Linked DNA regions of Aquibium microcysteis. The protein of the gene in region 1 interacts with the protein of each later gene in a pairwise test. Links are inferred from orthologs where the notes say so. Each region holds a gene or a part of one and is shown in the gene's direction. Other genes may lie near its edges.

Region 1 (3,151 bases):
TCATGCCCGAGAAATACGGCGAGTTCCACGTCAAGCTGATGAGCGCGGCCGGCCGCGCGACCGAGGAGAGCGCGATCAAGGTGGCGCTGTCGCTGGGGGCCGACGAGGCGGCGCTGCGGCAGGAGATGAAGGATCCGAAGATCGCCGACGTCTTCAACCGCACCTACGAGATCGCCAACCGGCTCGGCATCACCGGCACGCCGTCCTACGTCGTCGGCGAAGAGGTGGTCTTCGGCGCGCTCGGCCGCGACGTGCTGGAGCAGAAGATCGCCAACCTCGGTCAGTGCGGCAAGGCCACCTGCTGATACGGGGAAGAAGCCGGCGGAACCCGCACCGCGCACGGGGAAAGAACGCGTTTGCGCTCTTTCACGCGCGCATCATCCCGACTATAGAGGTGCGGCGCCCGGCGGGCGCGATTGCGCCACGATCGGCAGGCCGGCGGATCGGGGGCAGCGGACCGCCGCCCCGCGCGCATGAGCGGAATTGCGAAGGAACACAGGCCCAATGGCGACCAAGACCCCCGGCATAGACCAGAAGCTCATTCGCGACCTGGCGGGCATCCTCAACGATACCAACCTCTCGGAGATCGAGGTCGAGCAGGGCGATCTGCGCATCAAGGTGTCGCGTCAGGCGACGATGGTCCAGGCCGTGGCCGCTCCGATCGCAGCCCCCGCAGCCGTCTACGACCGCCCGGCGCCGGTCGAAGCCGCCAAGCCCTCGGCCCCGCCGTCCGACAAGATCGTCCCCTCGCCGATGGTTGGCACCGCCTATGCCTCTCCCTCCCCCGGCTCGCCCGCCTTCATCGAGGTCGGCCAGAAGGTGCGCGAGGGGCAGACGCTGCTGATCATCGAAGCCATGAAGACGATGAACCAGATCCCCTCCCCGCGCGCCGGCACGGTCACGCAGATCCTGTTCGAGGATGCGCAGCCGGTCGAGTTCGGCGAGCCTCTCGTCGTGATCGAGTAGCCGCGGCATGTTCCAGAAGATCCTCATCGCCAACCGGGGCGAAATCGCGCTCAGGGTCCTGCGCGCGGCCAAGGAACTCGGCATCCAGACGGTGGCCGTCCACTCCACGGCCGACGCGGACGCCATGCATGTGCGCCTCGCCGACGAGAGCGTCTGCATCGGCCCGCCGCCCTCGCGCGACAGCTATCTCAACATCCACCAGATCGTCGCGGCCTGCGAGATCACCGGCGCCGACGCGATCCATCCCGGCTACGGCTTCCTGTCGGAGAACGCCCGCTTCGCCGACATCCTGGCGGCCCACAACATCACCTTCATCGGCCCCTCCGGCGACCACATCCGCATCATGGGCGACAAGATCGAGGCCAAGCGCACTGCCAAGCGCCTCGGCATCCCGGTCGTCCCCGGCTCCGACGGCGCGGTGACCGAGGAGAAGGAGGCCCGGCGCATCGCCGGCGAGATCGGCTATCCCGTCATCATCAAGGCGTCGGCCGGCGGCGGCGGACGCGGCATGAAGGTCGCGCGCAGCGAGGCCGATCTCGAGATCGCGCTCGCCACGGCGCGCACGGAGGCCGGCGCCGCCTTCGGCGACGACGCCGTCTACATCGAGAAATATCTCGAGAAGCCGCGCCACATCGAGGTCCAGATCGTCGGCGACGGCCGCGGCGGCGCCATCCACCTCGGCGAGCGCGACTGTTCTCTGCAGCGGCGCCACCAGAAGGTCTGGGAGGAGGCGAACTCGCCCGCCCTCAACGCCGAGGAGCGCGCGCGCATCGGCGCGATCTGCGCCAACGCCATCGCCGATCTCGGCTATTCGGGCGCCGGCACCATCGAGTTCCTCTACGAGGACGGCGAGTTCTACTTCATCGAGATGAACACCCGCCTGCAGGTCGAGCACCCGGTGACGGAAGCGATCACCGGCATCGATCTCGTCCACGAGCAGATCCGCGTCGCCTCCGGCGGCGGCCTGTCGGTGCGCCAGGACGAGGTCCGCTTCCAGGGGCACGCCATCGAGTGCCGCATCAACGCGGAAGACCCGCGCACCTTCACGCCTTCGCCGGGCACCATCACCCATTTCCATACGCCCGGCGGCCTCGGCATCCGGGTCGATTCCGGCGTCTATTCCGGCTACCGCATCCCGCCCTACTACGACAGCCTGATCGGCAAGCTCATCGTGCACGGCCGCAACCGCGTCGAATGCATGATGCGCCTGCGTCGCGCGCTCGACGAATTCGTGGTCGACGGCATCAAGACGACGCTGCCGCTGTTCCGTGACCTCGTCGGCAATGGCGACATCGCCAATGGCGACTACGACATCCACTGGCTGGAAAAGTACCTCGCGGCCAAGGACTGAGCCGGGGCCGGCGATGGAACGTCCCTTCGCGCCCGGCCACCGCATCCCGCCGGACCTTTTGCTCAAGGCCTATGCCTCGGGCGTCTTCCCGATGGCCGAGAATGCCGACGATCCGGAGGTGTTCTGGGTCCGTCCAGAGACGCGCGGCATCATCCCGCTCGACGCCTTCCACGTGCCGAAGAGCCTGGCGAAGACGATCCGGCGGCAGGTCTTCTCGATCGATGTCGACCGCGATTTCTCGGCCGTCATCGACGGCTGCGCGCAGTCGCGCGAGGTTCGCCCGTCGACCTGGATCAACGGGCCGATCCGCGAGGCCTACGGCATCCTGTTTGAGCGCGGCCACTGCCACACGGTCGAGGCGCGACGCGACGGCCGGCTCGTCGGCGGCCTCTACGGGGTGACGCTCGGGCGCACCTTCTTCGGCGAGAGCATGTTCTCGCTGGAGACCGATGCCTCGAAGGTCTGCCTCGTGGCCCTGGTGGAGCGTCTGCGGGACCGCGGTTTCATCCTCCTCGACACGCAGTTCACCACCGAGCACCTGAAGCGCTTCGGCGCCGTCGACGTGCCGCGGCGAAAATACGAAAAAATGCTCGCCGAGGGCATTTCGGGCAAGGCCGTCTTCTACCCCTGACCGCCAGGCGTTCAGCCCCGCTGCAGCGCCATCTGCACGCCGAGCCCGACCAGCACGCCGCCGCCGAGCCGCTGCGCCATCCGCTGTGCGCGCGACGAGTGGCGCATCGCCTCCACCAGCCGGCCCGCGATCAGCACGCAGACGATGTCGGCCAGCGAGAAGGTCAAATTGACCACCGTTCCGAGGATCAGCAACTGGGTCCA
Region 2 (3,169 bases), 570 kb from region 1 along the record:
CGGGAGGCTGGGCCGATGGACAGCGAGACGGAGGAGGACCTCGGGGCCGACGGCGCCAGTCCGCTGCAGATCGATCTCGCCCGGCGAATCCTGCAGCGCCTGCGCGACGGCGGTGCCGCGGTCGGCGCCCGCGTCTCGGCGCCGGAACTCGCGCGCAGCTTCGGCGTGTCGCGCTCGCCGGTGAGCGCTGCCCTCGACCTGCTCGTCGCCCGCGGCGTGCTCGCGCCGATGGAGACGCGCGGTCTCCAGGTGGCGCAGGATCTCGCCGCGATCGATCCCGAGACGGTGCTGCCGACGTCGCCGCACGAGGCGCTCTACCGGCAGATGATGCGGGAGCGCGCGCGCGGAGAACTGCCGCAGGAGGTGTCGGAGGCCGAGCTGATGCCGCGCTACAACCTGCCGCGCGGCGCGGTGCGCAAGCTTCTGCTGCGCTTTGCCGCCGAGGGGCTGGCGCAACGGCTGCCCGGCCATGGCTGGCGCTTCGCCGAATCGCTGGAAGGCGAGGACGCCTACCGCGAGAGCTACGAGTTCCGCATGGTCGTGGAATGCGCCGGGCTCAGGGCGCCGGGTTTCCACGCCGATCCGGCGCAACTCGCGCCGATCCGCCGGGCGCATGAGCGGGTGCTCGCCGACAGCGGCCGCAGCACCGGCGCCGACGAGTGGTTCCGCATCAACTCCGCCTTCCACGAGACGCTGGCGGCCTGCTCGGGCAACCGCTTCCTCGCCGACGCCGTCCGCCAGCAGAACAATCTGCGCCGGATGCAGGAATCGGCGGGCTACGAGGAACTGCCGCCCGGCCGCATCGAGCAGTCCTGCCGCGAGCACGTGGCGATCCTCGACGCGGTCGAGGCGGGCGACGTGGAATGGGCGGAAGCCCTGCTGCGCCAGCACCTGCGCCAGGCGGCGGATTTCAGCCTGCCGCGCCGCTGAACCGCGCAGGCCCGATCCGACGGCTGCGCTGGCGCTTCCCTGGCGGCACCGGCCTGGGCTATGGCAGGCGCCATGAGCACGACAGACGAAGACAGCCGCTTCATGGCCGCCGCGATCAGACTGGCCCGCCGCAACCTCGGCCGCACGGGGACCAACCCGTCCGTCGGCTGCGTGATCGTGCGCGACGGCATGGTCGTGGGGCGCGGCGTCACGGCGCCGGGCGGACGCCCGCACGCCGAGCCCGTCGCGCTGGCAGAGGCCGGCGAACTGGCCAGAGGCGCCACCGCCTACGTGACGCTCGAACCCTGCGCCCACCACGGCGCCACGCCGCCCTGCGCGCGCACGCTGATCACGGCGGGCATCGCGCGGGTGGTGACGGCGGTGGTCGACCCGGACGAGCGGGTGAACTCGAAGGGCCATGCGATGCTGCGCGCGGCCGGCGTTGCCGTCGAGACCGGGCTCATGGAGGCCGAGGCCAGGCACGGCCTCGCGTCATACCTCGTTCACAAGAGCCTGCGCCGGCCCTTCGTCACGCTGAAGCTCGCCGTCTCGCCCGACGGGCTGCTCGGAGTGCGCGACGAACGGCAGGTGGCGATCACCGGCGCCGAGGCGCGCGCGCAGGTCCACCTGATGCGCGCCGAACACCATGCGATCCTGATCGGCGCGGGCACGGCGATCGAGGACGATCCGGAACTCACCTGCCGCCTGGCAGGGCTGGCGGACCAGTCCCGGCTGCGCATCGTGCTGGACGCGAATTCGCGGCTCCATGCCGGGCTGAAGCTCGTCGCCACCGCGCGTGACGTGCCGCTGCTGGTGGCAGGACCTGCCAATCCCGCGCTCGCCGACAGCGGTGCGGAGTTTCTCGCCTGCGAGTTCGACGACGGGCGGATCGCGCTTCCCGAACTGCTCGAGGATCTCGGCGCGCGCGGCGTCCAGAGCGTCATGGTCGAAGGCGGCGCTCGGGTCGCGGCGGCCTTCCTGGAGGCCGGGCTGGTGGACCGGATCGTGCTCTTCGTCGGCGCGCGGCCGGTGGGCGCCGGCATCGATCCGGCGCGCCATGTCATCTCGCCGATCGGCCCGGACACGCGTCCGCAGGGCTTCATGTTGACAGCGACGGAGGCTTTCGGCGAAGACCGCTCGTTCATCTTCGACAGGGCCTGACCATGTTCACGGGTATCATCACCGACGTCGGCACCGTCGCCGAGAAGCGCCCACTCAACGAGGGCGTGCGGTTCCGCGTCGAGACCGCCTACGATCCGGCGACCATCGCCATCGGCGCCTCGATTGCCTGTTCGGGCGTGTGCCTGACCGTCGTGTCGCTGCCGCCGGAAGGCTCCAATGCGCGCTGGTTCGAAGTCGAGGCCTGGGAAGAGGCGCTGCGGCTGACCACGGTCGCCGAGTGGCAGGTCGGCACCCGCATCAACACCGAGCGCGCGTTGAAGATCGGCGACGAACTGGGCGGGCACATCGTCTCGGGCCATGCCGACGGCAAGGCGGCCATCGTGGCCCGCAAGGAGGAGGGAGACGCGGTGCGTTTCACCCTGGAGGCGCCGGCCGAACTCGCCCGCTTCATCGCGCCGAAGGGCTCGGTGGCGCTCGACGGCACCTCGTTGACGGTCAACAGGGTCGAGGGACGCCGATTCGACGTGCTCCTCATCCAGCACTCCCTGTCCGTCACGACATGGGGCGCGCGGCAGGTGGGCGATGCGGTGAACCTCGAGGTGGACACCATGGCCCGATATGCGGCGCGGCTGGCGGAGGCCGACCGGGAACCGGCCTGAACACCCGCCGCGGCGGCGGACGAAGCCGAGGACGGGAGGGAGACCGGCGATGCGGATCCTGTCGCTCAACGCCTGGGGCGGTCGGGTCTTCGAGCCGCTGCTGCCTTTTCTGGCGGCCGTCGACGCCGACGTGCTCTGCCTCCAGGAGGTCGTGCGCACGCCCGGTGCCGGAATCGGCTGGCTGAGCTATAGGGGCGACGGCGACGAGCTGCCGCAGCGGGCAAACCTCTACGACGAGATCCGCGCAACCTTTCCCGGCCACGACTCGTGTTTCTTCCCGTCGGCACGTGGCGTGCTGCACGGCCATGGCGGCGTGCTGCACGCCCCCGACGGCGGACTGCACGAGGATGACGGCGCCTTTTCGTCCGAGTTCGGCCTCGCGACCTGCACGCGCCGCTCCCTGCCGGTGATCGGGCAGGCGCTCGACTTCGTCCACGGTTCCTTCTCGCCCGACGGAT

Evidence for each region.
Region 2: the proteins of accC (region 1) and ribD interact in binary tests that used the Escherichia coli proteins (3 or more experiments, as listed by UniProt). The link is inferred for Aquibium microcysteis from one-to-one orthologs.

What each region holds. Positions count from the first base shown.
Region 1 is NZ_CP061080.1:653,671-656,821, reverse strand. The notes cover bases 310-3,145. They hold accC (acetyl-CoA carboxylase biotin carboxylase subunit), read left to right. Parts: upstream 310-973; coding sequence 974-2,317; downstream 2,318-3,145. Other genes in these bases: IAI54_RS03005 (LysE family translocator), read right to left, coding at 2,960-3,145; aat (leucyl/phenylalanyl-tRNA--protein transferase), read left to right, coding at 2,331-2,948; accB (acetyl-CoA carboxylase biotin carboxyl carrier protein), read left to right, coding at 505-966. Also shown: IAI54_RS03025 (DsbA family protein), read left to right, coding at 1-305; more of IAI54_RS03005, read right to left, coding at 3,146-3,151. UniProt on the Escherichia coli protein: This protein is a component of the acetyl coenzyme A carboxylase complex; first, biotin carboxylase catalyzes the carboxylation of the carrier protein and then the transcarboxylase transfers the carboxyl group to form malonyl-CoA.
Region 2 is NZ_CP061080.1:84,284-87,452, forward strand. What follows is about bases 193-3,046. They hold ribD (bifunctional diaminohydroxyphosphoribosylaminopyrimidine deaminase/5-amino-6-(5-phosphoribosylamino)uracil reductase RibD), read left to right. Parts: upstream 193-1,002; coding sequence 1,003-2,091; downstream 2,092-3,046. Other genes in these bases: IAI54_RS00375 (GntR family transcriptional regulator), read left to right, coding at 193-930; IAI54_RS00385 (riboflavin synthase), read left to right, coding at 2,094-2,711; IAI54_RS00390 (endonuclease/exonuclease/phosphatase family protein), read left to right, coding at 2,761-3,046. In the rest of the region: more of IAI54_RS00375, read left to right, coding at 16-192; more of IAI54_RS00390, read left to right, coding at 3,047-3,169. UniProt on the Escherichia coli protein: Converts 2,5-diamino-6-(ribosylamino)-4(3h)-pyrimidinone 5'-phosphate into 5-amino-6-(ribosylamino)-2,4(1h,3h)-pyrimidinedione 5'-phosphate.